DNA from 2 places in the Agromyces sp. NPDC127015 genome. Region 1 is predicted to be linked to the other one. Evidence: predicted binding sites of a transcription regulator. Region 1 holds the regulator's gene; the other holds the start of a gene.
What was found. The regulator HrcA, encoded in region 1, represses chaperone genes, less so after heat shock. The targets are predictions, from matches to a motif close to TTNGCACTCGNNNNNNNCGAGTGCNAA.
Positions count from the first base shown of each region.

Region 1 (10,991 bases):
GCCGTGCCCTCGCCGGGCGCGGATTCGACGTCGGATCGGCCGCCGAGCTCTTCGGCGCGCCGCCGGATCGAACGGAGGCCGTACTCGCCGGCAGCGGCCGTCGTGCCGTCCGCGGCGGCTGCCGCGGCGCGTCGGGCGACGGCCTCGACGTCGAAGCCGATGCCGTCGTCGACGATGTCGAGCGCGACCTCGTCGCCGAGGTAGGTCAGCGTGAGCGAGCACGTGCGGGCGTCGGCGTGCTTCACGACGTTCGCGAGCGAGCCCTGGGCGATCCGCAGCAGCGCCGCGTCGACCGCCATCGGCAGCACGACCGGGTCGCCGCTCGTCGCGAACTCGACGCGTGTGTCGGCGCCCGACTGGTGAGCCTGGTCGTCGACGGCCTCGGCGAGCCGGCGGAGCGCGGCGGGCAGCGTCTGCTCGTCGAGCGACGGCGGGGTGAGCTCGCGGATGAACCGGCGCGCCTCGCCGAGATTCTCGGCCGCGGTCTCGCGGGCGAGCACGAGCTTCTGACGCACGCTCTCGTCCGAGACGTCCCGCTCGGCCGCATGCAGCAGCATCTGGATGCTCGAGAGTCCCTGCGCGAGGGTGTCGTGGATCTCGCGGGCGAGCCGCTCGCGCTCGGCGAGCGTGCCGGCCTCGTGGCTCGCGGCCGCGAGTTCCTCGCGCGTCGCGATCAGGTCGAGGATGAGCGCCTGGCGCTCCCTCGTCTCCTGCGCCATCGCGCGGTAGCCGAGGCCGATCACGATCGCGACGCCCGCGCTGATCAGCGGTCCGAGGATCGAGCCGACCTCGTAGCCGAGGTGGCTCGCCGTGCCCCAGACCGAGAGGCCGAAGGTGACGACGACGAGCGGCACAGCGATCGGCGCGGCGAGCACGTGCAGCTCGAGGAAGAACAGCGGGAAGGCGAGGAAGGCGGCGTCGGGGGTGAGCGCCGACATCGCGACCCAGAGCGCGAGGAGCATCACGAGCCAGACGACGCGCGCCCACGTCGGCAGGTGCCGGTGCGCCGTCGCGACCCCCGCGCCGTAGCAGGCGAGGAACGCGATCGCGAGCACCGTGATCGGCACCTCGTCGGTGTCGTCGGAGATGAGCGCCCGCACGATGACGAAGAGCGTGAGCCCGACGACGAGCAGGTGCAGCCCGAGCCGAAGCGCGATGAACACCGGGCGCAGCGCCGATTCGGCCCCGCGCGACGGGTTCGGCAGGGTCGCGCTCATGCTGCGAGCGTAGCCGCGGCGCCCGCCGCGAGGCATCCGTCGAAAGTCGGAAGCCGAATCATGGGAGAATCGACAGGATGTCTCCGAGAGCTGTGAACCCGCCGGTGCCCGCCGCCACCGACCCCGCGTTGATCCGAAACTTCTGCATCATCGCGCACATCGACCACGGCAAGTCGACGCTTGCCGACCGCATGCTGCAGATCACGGGCATCGTGTCCGATCGCGACATGCGGGCGCAGTACCTCGATCGCATGGACATCGAGCGCGAGCGGGGCATCACGATCAAGAGCCAGGCGGTGCGCATGCCGTGGCAGGTCGAGGATGCCTCGGGCGAGAGCCGTGCGTACGCGCTCAACATGATCGACACCCCCGGCCACGTCGACTTCTCGTACGAGGTCTCGCGCTCGCTCGCCGCGTGCGAGGGGGCGATCCTGCTCGTCGACGCCGCCCAGGGCATCGAGGCGCAGACCCTCGCGAACCTCTACCTCGCGCTCGAGAACGACCTCGAGATCATCCCAGTGCTCAACAAGATCGACCTTCCGGCGGCCGAGCCCGAGAAGTACGCGCGCGAGCTCGCCGACCTCATCGGCGGCTCGCCCGACGACGTGCTGAAGGTCTCCGGAAAGACGGGCGTCGGCGTCGAGGAGCTGCTCGACCGGGTCGTCGAGCGCATCCCCGCGCCGGTCGGCAACGCCGACGCAGCACCCCGTGCGATGATCTTCGACTCGGTCTACGACAGCTACCGCGGCGTCGTCACCTACGTGCGCATGGTCGACGGCCAGCTGAACCCGCGCGAGCGCATCCAGATGATGTCGACCCGCGCGACGCACGAGATCCTCGAGATCGGCGTCTCCGCGCCCGAGCCCACGCCCACCAAGGGCCTCGGCGTCGGCGAGGTCGGCTACCTCATCACCGGCGTGAAGGACGTACGCCAGTCGAAGGTCGGCGACACGGTCACGACGGCGGTGAAGCCCGCCGCCGAGGCGCTCGCCGGCTACACCGAGCCGCTCCCGATGGTGTTCTCGGGTCTCTACCCGATCGACGGCAGCGACTATCCCGAGCTGCGTGAGGCGCTCGACAAGCTGAAGCTCTCCGATGCGGCGCTCGTGTACGAGCCCGAGACGTCGGTCGCGCTCGGCTTCGGGTTCCGCGCCGGCTTCCTCGGCCTCCTCCACCTCGAGATCGTGACCGAGCGGCTGCGCCGCGAGTTCGGGCTCGACATCATCGCGACGGCGCCGAGCGTGGTCTACGAGGTCACGACCGAGGACAAGAAGACCGTCACCGTCACGAATCCGAGCGAGTTCCCGACGGGCGCGAAGATCGCCGAGGTGCGCGAGCCCATGGTGAAGGCCGCGATCCTCGCCCCGAAGGACTACGTCGGCACGATCATGGAGCTCTGCCAGTCGCGCCGCGGCAGCCTGCTCGGCATGGAGTACCTCGGCGAGGACCGCGTCGAGATCCGGTACAACATCCCGCTCGGTGAGATCGTCTTCGACTTCTTCGACCAGCTGAAGTCGAAGACGGCCGGGTACGCGAGCCTCGACTACGAGCCGGTCGGCGACCAGGCGGCCGACCTCGTGAAGGTCGACATCCTGCTGCAGGGCGAGCAGGTCGACGCCTTCAGCGCGATCGTGCACCGCGACAAGGCCTACGCCTACGGCGTGCTCATGACCGGTCGGCTGCGCGAGCTCATTCCCCGCCAGCAGTTCGAGGTGCCGATCCAGGCCGCGATCGGTGCGCGCATCATCGCGCGAGAGTCGATCCGTGCGATGCGCAAGGACGTGCTCGCCAAGTGCTACGGCGGTGACATCACCCGCAAGCGCAAGCTCCTCGAGAAGCAGAAGGAGGGCAAGAAGCGCATGAAGATGGTGGGCCGGGTCGAGGTCCCGCAGGAGGCCTTCATCGCGGCGCTGTCGGGCGACACGGAGACCAAGAAGGACGCCAAGAAGTAGCGCGCGGCCCGCCGCGCGCGAAGGAACACGGATGACTCGCAGAAGCACGTTCACCGACCAGTCGGTCACCTACGGGGCGATCGGCGCCACGCTCGACCCCGATTTCCTCCGCTACCCGCCGGTGGGCCTCCGGCCCGCCGAGGACGCGGTACGGCTCGGCTCGGGCCAGGAGCGGTTCGACCGCTCGGCCGAGGCGCTCATGACGTGGGGCATCCAACGGGGAGCCGGGTTCACGATCGCCGACGTGTCGGCCGGCACCGGGGCCCAGTACCCCGGCATCGTGTTCGACCCGACCGGCGCCCCGCTCGCCGACCAGCCCGCGCCCCGCACGGAGGACCGGTTCGGCGCCGACGGCACCCCGTACATCGCCGCGGGCATGACCGCGACGCTCGAGCACAAGCGGCGGTTCGGCACGGCGAAGACCCCCGTGCTCGTCGTCTACGTGATCGACGAACCGAACCGGATCGGCTTCGCCTACGGAACGACGGCGCACGGCGCCGAGACCGGCGAGGAGTCGTTCATCCTCGAGCACCGCGACGACGACACGGTGTGGCTCACCATCCGCTCGATCCTCGCGACCGCGGGCGGCGTGCGCGCCGTGCTCTCGCCGTCCACCCGTCGTCGTCGTCGCGAGCTCACCCGCAGGGAGCTGCGGGCGCTCCACCCCGCCGGCGGCGTGTAGGCGTGGGCTCGGCGCTGCCGCTCGGCGAACCGGCTCCGGCCGACGGCCTGCTGCCGGCCCAGGCGGCCGCGGGCGCCGCGGACCGCGCGTTCGGCGTCTACGTGCACGTGCCGTTCTGCCGGGTGCGGTGCGGGTACTGCGACTTCAACACGTACACGTCCGACGAGCTGCGCGGCGCCCGGCAGGCCGACTACGCGGGCCAGGCGATCGACGAGATCAGGATGTCGCGGCGCGTGCTCGAGGCATCCGAAGTCCCCTCCCGCCCGGTCGAGACCGTGTTCTTCGGCGGCGGCACGCCCACCCTCCTGCCCGCCGCCGACCTCGTCGAGATGCTCGGCGCCGTGCGCGACGAGTTCGGCCTCGCGCCCGGCGCCGAGGTCACGACCGAGGCGAATCCCGACTCGGTCGGACGGCGAGAGCTCGACGAGCTCGCGGCCGGCGGGTTCACGCGCGTGTCGTTCGGCATGCAGTCGGCGGTTCCGCACGTGCTGGCGGCGCTCGACCGCACGCACGACCCCGAGCGGGTGCCGCAGGTCGTCGAGTGGGCCCGCGACGCAGGGCTCGACGTCAGCCTCGACCTCATCTACGGCACGCCGGGGGAGTCGCTCGACGACTGGCGGCGCAGCCTCGAGCACGCCATCGCGCAGCGCCCCGACCACCTGAGCGCGTACGCGCTCATCGTGGAGGACGGCACGAAGCTCGCCCGGCAGATCCGCCGCGGTGAGCTCGCGACGCCGTCGGACGACCTCGAGGCCGACATGTACGAGCTCGCCGACGAGTCGCTCGCCGCGGCCGGCTACGACTGGTACGAGGTCAGCAACTGGGCGCGCGGCACCCGGCACCGGTCGCGCCACAACCTCGGGTACTGGCGGGGCGACGACTGGTGGGGCGTCGGCCCGGGCGCGCACAGCCACGTCGGCGGCGTGCGCTGGTGGAACGCGAAGCATCCCTCGGCGTACGCCGAACGCCTCGCGAAGGGCATCTCGCCCGCCGTGGGCCGCGAAGTGCTCGACGGACCGACGCGCGAGACCGAGCGCGTGCTGCTCGCGACGCGGATCCGGGAGGGGCTCGAGCTCGCCTCGCTGCACACCGGCGGCCGTCATGCGGTCGCCGGGCTCATCGCAGACGGCCTCGTCGACGCGAGAGCCGCCCTCTCCGGCGTGCTGACGCTCACGCGGAAGGGGCGGCTCCTCGCCGACGCGGTGGTGCGGCGGCTGCTCGACGCTCCGGTGGTCGAGTAGCGCCCGACGACGCGGGGCGCGGATCGAGAACCGGTGCGGACGAGCTCAGTTGACGAACTTGATCGCGATCGGGTAGACGTACGGCTCGCCCTTGTTCGCCGCGATCGCGGCGATGATGCCGAAGACGATCGAGCAGATCCACGCCGCGGCGAGGATGATGAATCCGATCAGGATGAACGCGGTGATCCAGCCGACGACATAGGCGATGAGCAGCGTGATCTGGAAGTTCAGCGCCGTCGCCGCGTGGCCGCGGACGAACGGGCCCTTGTCCTTCAGGATGAGGTAGCCGATCAGCGACGGCAGGACGCCGAAGATGATGCCGCCGATCTGGATCAGCGTCGCCCAGAGCTTCTCGTCGGACGGGCTGAGCGGCTGGTTCTGCTCGTAGGGGTTCACGGGCGGGGGAGGTGGCGGGGTGCCCTCGGACATGGTCTCTCCTTGATCGGGCCGCCGGGCGGCGGCGGGTCGCTGTCATGCTGGCACAGACGAGCGCGCCGCGGAAGAGTTCCCGCGGCGCGCTCGGCAATGCGTCGTCGAACCGGCTACTTGATGAGGCGGATGGCGAAGGGGTACCGGTAGTGCACGCCGTCCTTCGCCTTGAGGTACGCGAGGATCGAGAACACGACGACGGTCACCCAGAGCGCGGTCGGCAGGAGCCACCCGACGTACCCCCAGAACCCGAAGGTCACGAGGGCCAGCACCATGTTCACGATCACGATCGCGACGTACGCGATGATCGCCGTGATCTGGAAGTTGAGGCCCTCCTTCGCCTCGACGTTCGTGAACGGGCCGCGGTCCTTGAACACGAGCCAGATGATGAGCGAGGGCAGCGGGCCGACGATGCCGCCGAGCTGGGCGAGCGAGCCCCAGAGCACGTCCTGGTCGTGGGCGAGGGGGGCGGCCGGCTGCGGCTCGGGGGCGGGGGGCGGCGGTGCGGAGTCGCTCATGGGCATGCCTTTCGGGGGCGGGAACGGTCGGGTGGAGGCGCGGGCCGCGGGAACGGGGGCGGCGCGCGGAACATCCATACGGTAGCGCCCCGGTGGGACCGCGGCAACGGCCGGGTCACGGGATGTCGCGATATGATTGGCACTCCGATCGATCGAGTGCCAAGCCGTGCAGAGGAAGCGAGGGCCATGGTCTCCGAACGCAGTCTCGCGGTGCTCCGCGCGATCGTGCAGGACTATGTCGCCTCGCGCGAACCCGTCGGCTCGAAGACGATCGTCGAACGCCACGCCTTCGGCGTCTCGGCCGCGACCATCCGCAACGACATGGCACTCCTCGAAGAGGAGGAGCTGATCGCGGCGCCGCACACGTCGTCGGGCCGCATTCCGACCGACAAGGGCTATCGCGTCTTCGTCGACCAGCTCACCGACGTGCGTCCGCTGAGCTCGGCGCAGCGACAGGCGATCGAGACCTTCCTCGGCGAGTCGAGCGACCTCGACGAACTGCTCGCCCGCACCGTTCGCCTCATCTCCCAGCTCACGAAGCAGCTCGCGGTCGTGCAGTACCCGAGCTTCTCGAGTGCACGGGTGCGTCACGTCGAGCTCGTCGCGCTCGCACCCTCCCGCGTGCTCTGCATCCTCATCGCCGACTCCGGCCAGGTCGAGCAGCGGCTCGCCGAGCTCGCCGAACCGGTCGACGACGAGACGCTCGCGTCGCTCCGGCACCGCCTCAACGAGCTCGTCGCGGGCACCACGATGACGGATGCCTCGGAGCTGCTGTCGGGCGAGCTCGACGTCGTCGACCGGCGCCACGCCGCGGTGCTGCACACGCTCGCCGCGACGCTCGCCGACCAGGCGCGCCAGCAGCGCAGCGACCGGCTGGTCGTCGCGGGTGCCGCGAACCTCGTGCGCACCGAACAGGACTTCGCCGGGTCGATCCTCGGGGTGATCGAGGCGATCGAGGAACAGGTCGTGCTGCTCAGGCTCTTCGGCGAGATGGCGACCGACGAGCACGCCGTCGCCGTTCGCATCGGCCGAGAGAACGCCTCGTTCGGCCTCGGCGAGACGTCGATCGTGTCGAGTGCGTTCGAGATCCCCGGGCGCGACATCTCGCGCCTCGGCGTCGTCGGGCCGACCCGAATGGACTATTCCAACAGCATGGCGGCCGTCCGCGCCGTCGCCCGATACCTCTCCCGCACGCTCGGCGAGAACTGACCAGCCGCCGTCCGAACCGACCGGCGCAACCGAAAGGACAAGCCCTCCGTGGCCGACCACTACGAGGTCCTCGGCGTCTCCCGCGACGCCACCCCCGACGAGATCAAGAAGGCGTACCGCCGCCTCGCGCGAGAACTCCACCCCGACGTGAACCCGGGCGCCGAGGCATCCGAGCGCTTCAAAGAGGTGACCCACGCGTACGACGTGCTGAGCGACCCCAAGCAGCGCCAGCAGTACGACCTCGGCGGCGGCCAGGGCGGCTTCGGCGGCCAGAACTTCGGCGGCTTCGGCGACATCTTCGAGACGTTCTTCGGTGCCGGCCAGCAGAGCCGTGGCCCGCGGTCGCGGCGTGAGCGCGGCCAGGACGCCCTGATCCGCGTCGAGGTCGGCCTCGACGAGGTGATCTTCGGCACCCATCGCGACATCGAGGTCGACACGGCCGTGCGCTGCGAGACCTGCCAGGGGTCGTGCTGCCAGCCGGGCACCTCGCCCGTCACGTGCGACATCTGCCACGGCAGCGGCCAGATCCAGCGCCAGGTGCGCTCGCTCCTCGGCAACGTGATGACCTCGAGCCCGTGCGGCACCTGCCGCGGCTACGGCACGATCATCGCCACGCCCTGCATCACCTGCCAGGGCCAGGGGCGCGTGCGCGCACGTCGTACGGTGCCGGTCGACATCCCTGCGGGCGTCGACACGGGTGTTCGCCTGCAGATGCCGGGCTCCGGCGAGGCCGGCCCCGCCGGTGGACCGAACGGCGACCTCTACCTCGAGATCAAGGTCAAGAACCACGAGGTGTTCAGCCGCAACGGCGACGACCTGCTCGCGACCCTCGAGGTCGCGATGACCGACGCCATCCTCGGAACGGACGCGACGATCCCCGGTCTCGACGGCGACGTCGAGCTCGAGGTGAAGGCCGGCACGCAGAGCGGCGAGATCCTGACCGTGAAGGACCGCGGGGTCACCAAGCTCCGCGGCAACGGCCGCGGCGACCTCAAGATCGGCGTGCAGGTCGTCACGCCGACGAAGCTGTCGTCGAAGGAGCGCGATCTGATCTCGCAGTTCGCGGCGTCGAAGCGGTCGCCCGAGCCCGAGCTCAGCCACTTCCAGCAGGGGCTGTTCGCCCGGCTCCGCGACCGGTTCCTCGGCTGAGCGGAGTCCGCAGATGAGCAGCCTGTACCTCGACGAGTCCCTCGACCTCGGCGCGCTCGCCCCGGGCGCGGAGGTGCGGCTCACGGGCGACGAGGCGCGGCACGCCGTCACCGTCGCGCGCATCCGCACGGGCGAGCGCATCGCGATCGGCGACGGGCGCGGGGTGATCGTCCGTGGCTCGGTCGTCGCGACCGAGCCCCGCGAGCTCGTGCTCGTCGCCGACGAGGTCGCCGTCGAGGAGCGTCCCTCCCCGGCGATCACGCTCGTGCAGGCCCTCGCGAAGGGCGACCGCGATGAGATGGCCGTGCAGGCGTCGACCGAGCTCGGCGTCGACGCCGTCGTGCCGTGGGCCGCCGCCCGTTCGGTGTCGCGGTGGGAGGGCCCGAAGGCCGAGAAGGGCAGGCGCCGCTGGGCCACCATCGTGCGCGAGGCCGTCAAGCAGTCGATCCGCGCCTGGCAGCCCGAGGTCACCGAGGTCACGACGACGGCCGGGCTGGCCGCGCGGCTGGCCGGAACCCGCGTGCTCGTGCTCGAGCCGACCGCACGTATGGCGCTCACCGAGCTCGAGCCCGACGGCCGCGACCTCGCGCTCGTGGTCGGGCCCGAGGGCGGCATCGCGCCCGACGAGCTCGACCGCCTCGTCGCCGCCGGCGCCGAGACGGTGCGCCTCGGCGCATCGGTGCTCCGCACCTCGACCGCCGGTCCCGCGGCGATCGCCGTGCTGAGCGTCCGGCTCGGGCGGTGGTGAGCGATCCCTCGCTACGATGGTGGAATGACCGACTCGCGCGCTGAACCGACCGTCTTCGAACGCATCGTCGCGCGCGAGATCCCGGCGCGCATCGTCGCCGAGTCCGAGCGCGTCATCGCGTTCCACGACATCGCACCGCAGGCGCCGGTGCACGTGATCGTCACGACGAAGGCGGGCGACTACCGCGACGTGGTCGAACTCGCCGCGGGCGACCCCGAGCTGCTGGCCGAGCTCGTCGGCGTGGCTCGCGACGTCGCGGGCGACCTCGCCGACGGCGAGTTCCGCCTGGTGTTCAACACCGGTGCCTCGGCCGGCCAGACCGTGTTCCACGTGCACGCGCACGTCCTCGCGGGCGGGCTCGAGGAGGGCACGCTTGCCGGAGCCTGAGTCGACGGAGTCCGCGGTGCCGACCGGGCCGGAGGGGGCGGCGACCGGCGTCGACGAAGAGCGCCTGCGCATCGACGGGGTGCAGATGGTGCGCCTGCTGGGGCCCCAGGACCGACTGCTGACCTCCGTCCAGCGCGAATACCCGGGCGTCGAGGTGCACGTCCGCGGCAACGAGATCGCGATCCGCGGCGCTGCCGATGAACGTCGCCGGGTACGCCGGCTGATCGAGGAGCTGCTCGAACTGGTGCGCCGCGACCAGGACCCGACCCCGACCGAAGTGAGGAGCTCAGCCCGCATGCTCGACGCCGACCCCGACGCGAAGCCCTCCGACCTGCTCGGCCAGGTGATCGTCTCCAGCCGGGGCAAGACCATCCGGCCGAAGACCGAGGGCCAGCGCGCCTACGTCGACGCGATCGACGAGAACACGATCGTCTTCGGCATCGGCCCCGCAGGCACCGGCAAGACGTACCTGGCCATGGCGAAGGCGGTGCAGGCGCTGCAGCGCAAAGAGGTCAATCGCATCATCCTCACGCGCCCCGCGGTCGAGGCGGGGGAGCGGCTCGGGTTCCTGCCCGGAACGCTCACCGACAAGATCGACCCCTACCTGCGGCCGCTCTACGACGCCCTCAACGAGATGATGGACCCCGAGCTCGTGCCGAAGCTGCTCGCCTCGGGCACGGTCGAGGTCGCCCCGCTGGCGTACATGCGCGGACGCACCCTGAACGACTCGTTCGTCGTGCTCGACGAGGCGCAGAACACGACGCCCGAGCAGATGAAGATGTTCCTCACCCGACTGGGGTTCGGATCGAAGATGGTCGTCACCGGCGACGTGACGCAGATCGACCTCCCCGGCGGCGCGAGCGGACTGCGCCTCGTCACGCGCATCCTCGATCGCATCGACGACATCCACTTCGCGCGCCTCACGAGCGACGACGTCGTGCGCCACACCCTCGTCGGACGCATCGTCGACGCGTACACCGAGTTCGACCAGCGGCAGCAGGCGCAGCGCTTCGAGCGCGCCGAGGCCCGCGAGTTCGCGAATCGCGCCGAACGGCGCGGTCACGCCGGTCCCCGCGACCACCTGCCGAGAAAGGGCACGTCTTGAGCATCGAGATCAACAACGAATCCGCGATCGAGGTCGATGAGGCCGCGATCCAGCGGCTCGCGGTCTACGCGCTCGACGCCATGCACGTCCATCAGGACGCCGAGCTCGCGATCGTGCTCGTCGACGAGGGCGCGATGGAGCAGCTCCACGTCCAGTGGATGGACGAGCCCGGCCCGACCGACGTGCTGAGCTTCCCGATGGACGAGCTCCGCCCGGGCACGGAGGAGGCGCCGACTCCGCCCGGGCTCCTCGGCGACGTCGTGCTGTGCCCGCAGGTGGCCGAGTCGCAGGCTCGCACCGCCGGTCACTCGCTGCTCGACGAGCTCCTGCTGCTGACGACGCACGGCATCCTGC
Region 1 is NZ_JBHXDI010000001.1:742,557-753,547, forward strand. It holds gene ACFWGP_RS03450 (sensor histidine kinase) at 1-1,217, opposite strand, end outside; gene lepA (translation elongation factor 4) at 1,295-3,169, shown strand; gene ACFWGP_RS03460 (DUF1990 family protein) at 3,201-3,851, shown strand; gene hemW (radical SAM family heme chaperone HemW) at 3,854-5,092, shown strand; gene ACFWGP_RS03470 (DUF4870 domain-containing protein) at 5,138-5,521, opposite strand; gene ACFWGP_RS03475 (DUF4870 domain-containing protein) at 5,635-6,039, opposite strand; gene hrcA (heat-inducible transcriptional repressor HrcA) at 6,226-7,248, shown strand; gene dnaJ (molecular chaperone DnaJ) at 7,297-8,397, shown strand; gene ACFWGP_RS03490 (16S rRNA (uracil(1498)-N(3))-methyltransferase) at 8,411-9,145, shown strand; gene ACFWGP_RS03495 (HIT domain-containing protein) at 9,170-9,532, shown strand; gene ACFWGP_RS03500 (PhoH family protein) at 9,519-10,637, shown strand; gene ybeY (rRNA maturation RNase YbeY) at 10,634-10,991, shown strand, end outside.

Region 2 (10,991 bases), on a different contig from region 1:
CGTCGATCGCGACGCGGACGATGTTCGCGCCGGTCGCCTCGTCGCCCGAGACGTCGAGCTTCTCGAAGGCGGTCTTGCCGGCCTGGATGAGCGCGACGCCACCACCGGCGACGATGCCCTCCTCGACGGCGGCCTTCGCGTTGCGGACGGCGTCCTCGATGCGGTGCTTGCGCTCCTTGAGCTCGACCTCGGTGGCCGCGCCCGCCTTGATGACGGCGACGCCGCCGGCGAGCTTGGCGAGGCGCTCCTGGAGCTTCTCGCGGTCGTAGTCGGAGTCGGTGTTGTCGATCTCCTTGCGGATCTGCGCGACGCGGCCGGCGATGGCCTCCTCGTCACCGGCACCCTCGACGATGGTCGTCTCGTCCTTGGTGATGATGACCTTGCGGGCCTGGCCGAGCAGGTCGAGGGTGACGTTCTCGAGCTTGAGGCCGACCTCCTCGGAGATGACCTGGCCGCCGGTGAGGATCGCGATGTCCTGGAGCTGCGCCTTGCGGCGGTCGCCGAAGCCGGGAGCCTTGACGGCGACCGACTTGAAGATGCCGCGGATCTTGTTCACGATCAGGGTCGCGAGCGCCTCGCCGTCGACGTCCTCCGCGATGATGAGCAGCTGCTTGCCGGTCTGGATCACCTTGTCGACGATGGGCAGCAGGTCCTTGATGTTCGAGACCTTGCTGTTGACGATCAGGATGTACGGGTCTTCGAAGACCGCCTCCTGACGCTCGGGGTCGGTGACGAAGTACGCCGACAGGTAGCCCTTGTCGAAGCGCATGCCCTCGGTCAGCTCGAGCTCGGTGCCGAAGGTGTTCGACTCCTCGACGGTGACGACGCCCTCCTTGCCGACCTTGTCGATCGCCTCGGCGATGAGCGCACCGATCTGCTCGTCGGCGGCCGAGATCGAGGCCGTGGCGGCGATCTCTTCCTTCGTCTCGACGTCCTTCGCGTTCGCGAGGAGCTCGGCCTCGACGGCCTGGACGGCCTTCTCGATGCCGCGCTTCAGCGAGATGGGGTCGGCGCCTGCGGCGACGTTGCGGAGGCCCTCGCGGACGAGCGCCTGAGCGAGGACGACCGAGGTCGTGGTGCCGTCACCGGCGACGTCGTCGGTCTTCTTCGCGACCTCCTTGACGAGCTCGGCGCCGATCTTCTCGTACGGGTCGTCGAGTTCGATCTCCTTGGCGATCGAGACGCCGTCGTTCGTGATCGTGGGGGCGCCCCACTTCTTCTCGAGCACGACGTTGCGGCCGCGCGGGCCGAGGGTCACCTTGACCGCGTCGGCGAGCGTGTTGAGGCCGCGCTCGAGGCCGCGGCGGGCCTCTTCGTCGAAAGCAATGATCTTTGCCATGTGTGTCTCTCGTCCCTTCTCGGACGTCTTCAAAGATTCGTGGTTTAGCACTCAAAACGAGTGAGTGCTAAGACGATTCTGGCACTCTCGTGCTGGGAGTGCAAGCGAGCACCGGACCCTTCCGCACGCTCGCGGCGAACACCCGCCGCTGCGTGCGCGGCGGTCCGAGACCTCCCGGATGCCTCGTGGCCGGCGCCGTTCAGGGCGCGAACTTCACCGAACCCGACTTCGGCACGAGTTCGATCCAGGTGTTGCCCGGCGCGAGCCGAAGCGGCGACCCGTCGTCGGCGGTGAGCACGATCGGCGCCGCCTGCGAGTCCTTCTTCCAGGTTCCGTGGGCGGTGCGCCCGGCGCTCGAGACCCACACCTCCCCCGAGCCGACCATCACCGTCTTCGGCACCTCGCCGTATCGCCAGTCGATGCCGACCCGCATCGTGACGACATTCGTCGCACGGACGCGTTCGCCGCCCTCCTGCGTGTCGGCCCGCCCCTCCTGCGAGCGGAGCCAGCTCGAGGTGCCCGCGTCCCAGTCCCACGAGGGGTTTCGGGCATCGGAGAACACGAGCGCGATCTTCGAGGTCGGTGCCGCCTTCAGGGCGGGGTCGGCGAGCGGGTCGGCCGTGCCGTACGCGAACTGCACCGGGGGCGGATCGAGCTTCGCGTTGCGCCCGACCGCCTCCTTCGAGCGCAGGATCACGTCGTGCGGTCCCGGCCGCTCGTCGGCGCGGTGGAAGAGACCGGTGTCGTCGTAGTCGAACACGATGTTCTTGAGCGGGGTCGCCATCATCATCGCGACGAACTGGTCCTGCCCGCCCGAGTACGCGATGATGCCGCCGAGCGGCGTCACGATGTCGGGATCCATCGGCCGGATCGACCGGACCGGTCCCACGCTGTCCGGCACGTCCGAGTGCCAGACCGCGACGTAGCGGGTGATGCCGCCCTCGACGAGCTCCTCGAAGACGAGGTCGGTGCGGTTGAGCGCGATCTGCGGCCGCGCCTCCTCGTGGTCGTCGATCTTGACCGCGAGCGACGGGTGCGCGGGCGCCGCGGGGTCGGTCGTGGTGCCGCGCAGCGGCGAGAACGAGACCGCGACGGGCTGCGACGTCCCGACCGGCCGCGGTTCGGCCGACGGCGTCGGCGCCTCGGTCGGTTCGGGCGGTGACGACTGGCACGCCGCGGTGACGAGCACCGCCGCGGCGAGCACGAGGACGGCGATCGCACGTCTCGCGCCCGGGCGGACCCCCTTGACCATGCCGTCATCGTAGCCATCGCCGGGCTTCGCCGGCCGGGATGCGGCCCGGGACACGCCGCGCCCGCCGCACGTCGCCGGGTCGCGCGACGAACCCCACGAACACCGAACGCGCCGCCGATCGGCGACGCGTTCGGGACGCTCGGATGACGCTCAGGCGGGACGCACCGCCTCGGCCTGCGGCCCCTTCGACCCGGTGCCGACCTCGAAGACGACCTGCTGGCCCTCTTCGAGCACCTTGTACCCGGCCATGTCGATGGCCGAGTAGTGGACGAAGACGTCCTGGCTGCCGTCGTCGACGGTGATGAAACCGTATCCCTTTTCAGCGTTGAACCACTTGACGGTTCCGTTCGCCATGCGTTGCTCCCATAACTGCAGTGTGTCGATCAGCACGTGCCTGTCGCCTGTACCGGGCCGGCTCAGTCGATGCACTGGCACGAGCCCCGAGGGGGCGCCTGCACAGCGCGGGCGCGAGCGACCAATTCCAGATACTCACAGACCCGACATCCCGCGCACAAGGGGTCCGATGCAACGAATGGTCGCAGAATGGCAACGATTCGCGGGCGATCAGCCGGCGGACGCCTCCGCGTAGTCGGAGCCCAGGACGAGGACGAGCGGCGTGCCCGTCTCGGCGAAGCTCTCCGACAACCGGACGTCGGCTTCCGGCAGGAGTCCGGCGACCCCGCGCGCCGCGCCCTCGAGGTCGGGTGTCGCATAATAGACGACCGTCTCCGTGATGTCGTTCTCGCTGGCGTTCGCGGTGGCGCCCACCGTGACCCCGCCGGCCGTCAGCGTCTCGCTCGCCTTCGCCGCGAGGCCCGCCGTCGAGGTGCCGTTGAGCACCGTCACCGGCACCGGTGCGATCGTCGGCGGGGCCGTGGCGGCGGGCGACGCCGACGCCGTCGCAGCGGGCCCGCCGCCCGAGATGTCGAGGCGGTCGTTGAAGATCATGACCCCCGCGATGCCGATGCCGGCGAGCACGACGGTCGCGAGCGCCGCCCAGCCGAACCTGATCCACTTCGCACCGCGGCGGGCGGGAGCGCGATGCGCGCCGACGCGGTCGATGCCGTGCGGGATCGAGTCGAAGCGGTCGCGGGGGAACTTCTGCGCCATGGGGTCCAGATCGGGGTCGGGGCCGGCTCAGTCGAGCGGTCGGCCGAGGGAGAGCGAACGTTGCGATCTCGCCGCGCGGCGTGCGGACCGCAGGCGTTGCAGTCGCTTGACGAGCATCGGGTCGTGGCGCAGCGCCGCCGGCGAATCGATGAGCTCGCCGAGGATCCGATAGTAACGGGCGGCCGAGATGCCGAACTCGTCGCGGATCGCCTCGGCCTTGCGGGCCGGCTGCTGCCACGCGCGCGCCTCGAAGGCGAGCACGCGCAACTGGCGATCGTCGAGCGGGGCGTCGTCGGGGCGGTGCGGCACGCGCTCGGCGCTCATCCGGTCCTCCCGTCGCGCGAGCCGGGCGGCCCGCCTGCAGCACATCCTAGGCAACGCTCGCCGAGAGGCCGCCGCATGGCGGCGTGTGTCACCGCGGAACAGCCGGGCCGCTCGCGGCGTTGCATCCGATGTCGTCGCCGCCCCTGAGAACTGCGACGATGGAACCGACCCCGTGAACGAGAGGAGCGCCCATGTCACACCCGGTGCAGAAGAGCGATGAGGAATGGCGCGCCGAGCTCGACCCCGCACGGTACTCGGTGCTCCGTGAGGCCGCGACCGAGCGGCCGTGGTCGGGCGAACTGCTCGACGAGGAGCGCGCCGGCGTCTACACCTGCGGCGCATGCGGTGCCGAGCTCTTCAAGAGCGGCACCAAGTTCGACTCGGGGTGCGGCTGGCCGAGCTTCTACGAGTCGGTGCGGCCCGAGGCGGTCGAGCTCATCGAGGACCGCACCCTCGGCATGGTGCGCACCGAGGTCCGCTGCGCGGCGTGCGGCTCGCACCTGGGGCACGTCTTCCCCGACGGGTTCGGCACGCCGACCGGCGACCGCTACTGCATGAATTCGCTCGCGCTCGGCTTCACGCCCGAGCAGTGACGACGGATCCGGCACGCCGGGCGGCGCTCCTGCGCCGCTCGGCACCCAAGGTGACGGAGGCCGCGCCCGACGACGCCGAGCTGCTCGTGCTGCTCGAGGCGGTGGAACGGGTCGCCGATCACGCGGGCCTCCGTCCGTGGCGGACGATCGCCCTGCGCGGCGACGCGCGGAGGCGGCTCGGTGCCGCACTCGTCGAGGCATCCGGTCTCGACGGCGCGGCCGCCGACAAGCTCGCGGCCAAGCCGTTGCGCGCCCCGCTCCTCATCGCGCTCGTCGTGCGCCGCACCTGGCACCCGAAGGCTGCCGACTGGGAGCAGGACGCCGCGGCGGCCGGCGTCGCGCACATGCTGAGCCTCCTGCTCGACGAGGCCGGCTGGGGCGTCATGTGGCGCACCGGGCCGTATACGAGGCATCCGGCCGTCGCCGACATGCACGGCCTCGCGCCCAACGAGCAGCTGCTCGGCTGGCTCTACGTCGGCGGCCGCGACGGCGAACGGGCGCCGAGGGGCCCGGCCAGGCCGCCGCAGTTCAGCTCGATCGATTGACCGCGTCGGGGCGCTCGACGACGTCGGAGCGGTGCCGGTGGCGCGACCACCGGATCGATGCGACCGCGACCGCGGCGAGCGCGAGGAGGGTGCCGCCGATCGTCGCCGCGTCCACGGCGCGTCCGGTCGGCAGGAAGAGGTCGAGCGCGAGCGCGCCCGCGAGCTGTCCGGCGACGCCGCACAGCGCGAGCAGGAGCACGCCGACGACGCGCACGACGAGCGCCTGGCCCGCGATGAAGATGCAGCCGATCGCCCCGCCGGCGTAGAGCCACGGTTCGGTCGGCAGGCGTTCGGGCCAGCCTGCGGCGACGCCGTGCACGACCGCCGCCGCGACGAGAGCGACGGTGCCGACCGCGAAGTTCACGAACGCCGCCGTCAGCGCGCTCGACGCCTCGGCCTTGACGCGGCCGTTGACGGCCTGCTGCCACGAGACGGCGAGGCCGGCCGCGAACGGCAGCAGCATGACGACGAACGGCACGTCGTGGGCGAGCTGCGCCGAGACGGCCCAGGCGATCGCCGCGAGGGCGAGGACCGCGCCGAGCACCCGGGTCGGCGAGAGCGGCCTCCTGCCGCCCGGGCCGAGGCCCGCGAGGTCGAACACGATCCCGCCGATCGTCTGGCCCGCGACGATCGCGACGGTGAACATCGCGACGCCGAGGAGCCCCGCCGACAGGCCCTGGGTCGTGACGAACCACGCACCGCTCAAACCGCCGAGCACCATCCACCAGGCGAGCCGGCGCGCGCCGAGCGCGGCGATCACCCGCCGGAGGCCGACCCGACCCGGACGCCACACGCAGAGGGCGACGGCGAGGATCACGAGCCCCGACCCGAACGAGATCGCGGCGGCCGTGAACGCGTCGTCGAGGTCGGCCGCGAGCGCGCCGTTGACCCGCGACTGCAGGGCCGTGAACGCCCCGAACACGATCGCCAGCGCGATGGCGATCCAGCGCGGCATGCGGGTGCGTTCGGCGTGCTGGTGGTGCTCGTGCACGTCGGCGGGATGCTCGGTCAAGAGCCGACTGCGGGACTTGAACCCGCAACCCCCGTATTACAAGTACGGTGCGCTACCAATTGCGCCAAGCCGGCATGGCCCGACCGGTGCGGGCCCCGACAATCCTACTCGGAGCCCGGCCGCCGGTGTGCGGAGACGACGAAGGCCCGGCGACGCGCGCCGGGCCTTCGTGCGATCGCGATGGGTCAGCCCGCGGGCGTGGGCGTCGGGGTGGGCGACGGGGTCGAGTTCGACTCCGAGAACGCCTCGCCGGTGGCCTGCAGCACGAACGACTGGAACTCGGCCGGGTCGGTGAGCGAACCCTGGTACTGCTTGCCGTTCACGAGCACCGTCGGGGTGCCCTTGATCGACTCGAGCTCCGAGTTCGGCACGGGCTGGGTGAGCGCGCGGGTCGTCGCCTCCTGCACCCACGACTTGAACTGGGTCTCGTCGATGCACTTCTCGATCGTCGACGTCGACTTGGCACCCGACTGCGACACGAACTCCTTCAGCTGGTCGTTCGTGAGGCCGTCGCTGCCCTCCTCGGGCTGGTTCTCGAAGAGCAGCGCGTTGAAGTCGAGGAACGCCTCGGGCGAGGTGTCGGCGACGCACGCCGCCGCGTTCGCGGCGCGCAGCGAGTACTGGGTGCCGTTCGATCGGTTCGTGAGGATCGCGAGCGGGTGCACCTCGAGCGTCGCCGCCCCCTGCTCGACCATCGTGCTGATCGCTTCGCCGTTCGTCGTCTCGAACTGGCCGCAGAAGGGGCACAGGTAGTCGACGTAGACGACGATGTTCGCGACCGTGCCGCTGTCGTCCTGCTCGGTCGGCTTGGGCGTCGCACCGGCTGCCAGCGCCGGGGTGTCGACCGGCGTGATCGTGCCGTCGGCCCCCGTGAGCACGATGCCGTCGCTCGCCATGTTGGCGGGGCCGGGGCCGGCCGGCTTCACGCTGTTGAAGATGAGCGTGCCGACGAGCGCCGCGATCGCGATGACCGCCACGATGATTCCGCCCTGGATCAGCACCTTGTTGCGGCGGTCGCGCTTCTTCTGCGCCTCGCGGAGCTCGCGCGCCTTCTCGCGCGCGGCCTCCCGCTGCTGGTTACGGGTGGGGCGTGGCTGGTTGGATCCGCCGTTGCTCATCGATGGTCACTCCGGTCGCTGTGTGGGCACGCCGAAACAGGGGGGCGCACGTGAACACGATAGTAGGAACGGCATCTGGGAATCACCCGAACCCCGGCTGGACATCGCGACGACGGTCTGGCGGTCCGCCCCGAGAGGTCCGTGCGAGGCATCCCCGCGAATTCCTCCGTGGTCGGGAGCCTCTGCCGCGCGTGCGATACTGAGGAGGCGTCACCGTCGACGCGCTTCCATTCACAACGGATCGTCCGGCACGTACCTGCCGGTGAAGGAGAGAAATCAACATGGCGTCAGTCACGTTCGACAAGGCCACCCGCCTCTACCCGGGCGGCACCCGCCCCGCGGTCGACCAGCTCGACCTCGAGATCGCCGACGGCGAGTTCCTCGTGCTCGTCGGCCCGTCCGGCTGCGGCAAGTCCACGTCGCTCCGCATGCTCGCCGGCCTCGAAGAGGTCAACGACGGCAACATCTTCATCGGCGACCGCAACGTCACCGACGTCCCCCCGAAAGACCGCGACATCGCGATGGTCTTCCAGAACTACGCGCTCTACCCGCACATGACGGTCGCCGAGAACATGGGCTTCGCGCTCAAGATCGCGGGCGTCGGCAAGGACGAGCGCGCTGCGCGGGTCCTCGAGGCCGCGAAGCTGCTCGACCTCGAGCCCTACCTCAGCCGCAAGCCGAAGGCCCTCTCCGGCGGCCAGCGCCAGCGCGTCGCGATGGGCCGCGCGATCGTTCGCCAGCCCCAGGTCTTCCTCATGGACGAGCCGCTCTCGAACCTCGACGCCAAGCTCCGCGTGCAGACCCGCACCCAGATCGCGTCGCTCCAGCGCCGGCTCGGCGTCACGACCGTCTACGTCACGCACGACCAGACCGAGGCGCTCACGATGGGCGACCGCATCGCGGTCCTGAAGGACGGCCTGCTCCAGCAGGTCGGCACCCCGCGCGACCTGTACGAGAAGCCGAACAACGTGTTCGTCGCCGGCTTCATCGGCTCGCCCGCCATGAACCTGTTCCACGCCGACCTCGTCGACTCCGGCGTCAAGTTCGGCACGGCTGTCGTTCCCGTCGACCGCGACGTGCTCGCCGAGGCCAACGGGGCTGTCGCCACGATCGGCGTGCGCCCCGAGGACATCGTCGTGTCGGCGACCCCGGGCGAGGGCCTCGAGGTCGACGTCGACCTCGTCGAGGAGCTCGGCGCCGACGGCTACCTCTACGGGCACTCGACCGTCGAGGGCAAGCGCACCGACATCGTCGCGCGCGTCGACGGCCGCCTGCACCCGAACGCCGGCGACAAGGTCTACCTCACCGCGACGCCGAACCACGTGCACCTCTTCGACGCCGAGTCGGGCGACCGCCTCGGCAACAAGGCCGTCGTCAGCTGACGCGCCTCACGACGATCGATGCCGGTCGGGCCCTCGGCCCGGCCGGCATCGTCGTCTCCGGCGGCGCCCCGCGCGAGGCATCCCGTTTCTGCAACCGCCGCAGGGCTGCAAGGATCGACATATGAGCGGTTCCCTCTCGATCACCTCGGCCATGACCGACCCGGCGCTCCTCGATCTGCCGTGGAACCTCCCGCTCGAGTCATGGCCGTCCGACGCGATCGCCGCGCTGCCGAAGGGCATCTCGCGGCACCTCGTGCGCTTCGCCCATCTCGGCGGCCACGTCGTCGCGATCAAGGAGACGACCGCCGAGATGGCGCGGGGCGAGTACGAGATGCTGCGCACCCTGCAGCGGCTCGAGATCCCCTGCGTCGAACCGGTCGCGGTCATCACGAACCGCACCGACGACGAGGCCGAGGAGCTCAAGCCCGTGCTCGTGACGCGGCACCTGCGGTTCTCGCTGCCGTACCGGGCCCTGTTCTCGCAGACGCTGCGACCCGACACCGCGACCCGGCTCGTCGACGCCCTGGCGGTGCTGCTCGTGCGGCTCCACATCGTCGGCTTCTTCTGGGGCGACGTGTCGCTCTCGAACACGCTCTTCCGCCGTGATGCCGGCGCGTTCGCCGCCTACCTCGTCGACGCCGAGACCGGCAAGCTCTTCGAGGGCGGCCTCTCGAACGGCCAGCGCGAGAACGACCTCGAGATCGCGCGCGTGAACATCGCCGGCGAGCTGCTCGACCTCGAGGCCGGCGGCAAGGTCGCCGACGAGCTCGACCCGGTGCGCATCTCGAACGGCATCGTCGACGCCTACCGCAAGCTCTGGGGCGAGCTCACCGGGCCGGAATCGTTCCCCGGCGCCGAGCGCTGGCGCATCACCGAACGCGTCAACCGCCTCAACGAGCTCGGCTTCGACGTCGAAGAGCTGGCGATCAAGACGGATGCCTCGGGCACGACGGTCCGCATCCAGCCGAAGGTCGTCGACGCGGGCCACCACCAGCGGCGCCTGCTGCGCCTCACCGGCCTCGACGCGGGCGAGAACCAGGCCCGGCGGCTGCTCAACGACCTCGACTCGTACCGCGCGGCGTACGGCAAGGCCGACCTCGACGAGGAGATGGTCGCGCACGAGTGGCTCATGCGGGTGTTCGAGCCGGTGGTCCGCGCCATCCCGCTCGAGCTGCGCCGCAAGCTGGAGCCGGCCGAGGTGTTCCACCAGCTGCTCGAGCACCGCTGGTTCATGGCGCAGCGCGCCGGACACGACATTCCCCTCGCCGAGGCCGTGACCTCGTACGTCAACGAGGTGCTGCGGCACCGCCGCGACGAGGCGACCGTGATCGACCCGCCGACCGGATCGATCACGGCGGCGATGGACGTCGTGCCGACCGAGACGGCTGCGATCAGCGCGATCGACCCCGACGACGAGGACGACTGGCGGCTGAAGGTCTGACGCACGGGCGTCGCGCCCGCGGGTCGGCGCCCGCGGGGGTCGGCGCCCGTGGGTCGGTCGCGCGGCGGCGCGCTCGTTACTCGGCGGCGCGCAGCTTCGCGATCTCGTAGAGCGTGACCGATGCGGCGATGCCCGCGTTCAGCGACTCGGTCGAGGCGCTGATCGGGATCGACACGATCGCGTCGCACGTCTCGGCGACGAGGCGCGAGAGCCCCTTGCCCTCGCTGCCGACCACGATGACGATCGGGCGATCGGCCCAGCTGAGGCCCGGCAGCGACACGTCGCCGTCGCCGTCGAGGCCCAGCACGAAGACACCGCGCTCCTTGAGGCTCTTGAGCGTCTGCGTGAGGTTCGCGGCCATCGCGACGGGCACGCGAGCCGCGGCGCCCGCGGAGGTCTTCCACGCCGCCGAGTTCACGCCGACCGAACGGCGCTGCGGCACGATGACGCCCTGGCCGCCGAACGCGCCCGTCGACCGCAGGATCGCGCCGAGGTTGCGCGGGTCGGTGACGCCGTCCAGGGCGACCAGCAGCGGCGTCTCGTCGCGGGCGATGACCTCGTCGAGCAGTTCGATCGGGTGGGCGTACTCGTAGGGCGGCACCTTGAGCGCGAGGCCCTGGTGCACGCCGCCGTCGCCGGCGAGCCGGTCGAGCTCGGGCCGCATGACCTCGAGGATCGGGATGCCACGGTTCGTGGCGAGCTTGACGGCCTCTTTCACCCGGTCGTCCATCTCGACGCGGGCGGCGATGTACAGCGTCGTCGCGGGAATGCGGGTGCGCAGCGCCTCGACGACCGAGTTGCGGCCCGTCACGATCTCCGACTCGTCGCCGGACTTGGCGCGGCGCGATGCGCCCGAGGCGCCGCGGGGCGCGCTC
Region 2 is NZ_JBHXDI010000005.1:155,622-166,612, reverse strand. It holds gene groL (chaperonin GroEL) at 1-1,339, opposite strand, end outside; gene ACFWGP_RS15510 (DUF3048 domain-containing protein) at 1,539-2,591, opposite strand; gene ACFWGP_RS15505 (cold-shock protein) at 2,742-2,945, opposite strand; gene ACFWGP_RS15500 (LytR C-terminal domain-containing protein) at 3,156-3,701, opposite strand; gene ACFWGP_RS15495 (DUF3263 domain-containing protein) at 3,729-4,025, opposite strand; gene msrB (peptide-methionine (R)-S-oxide reductase MsrB) at 4,217-4,618, shown strand; gene ACFWGP_RS15485 (nitroreductase family protein) at 4,615-5,163, shown strand; gene ACFWGP_RS15480 (DMT family transporter) at 5,147-6,175, opposite strand; tRNA gene ACFWGP_RS15475 (tRNA-Thr) at 6,177-6,249, opposite strand; gene ACFWGP_RS15470 (thioredoxin domain-containing protein) at 6,361-7,293, opposite strand; gene ACFWGP_RS15465 (ABC transporter ATP-binding protein) at 7,575-8,675, shown strand; gene ACFWGP_RS15460 (DUF4032 domain-containing protein) at 8,797-10,116, shown strand; gene rlmB (23S rRNA (guanosine(2251)-2'-O)-methyltransferase RlmB) at 10,193-10,991, opposite strand, start outside.
Region 2: a site for HrcA is predicted at 1,384-1,410, ahead of groL (chaperonin GroEL). Genes of this name have one in related genera too.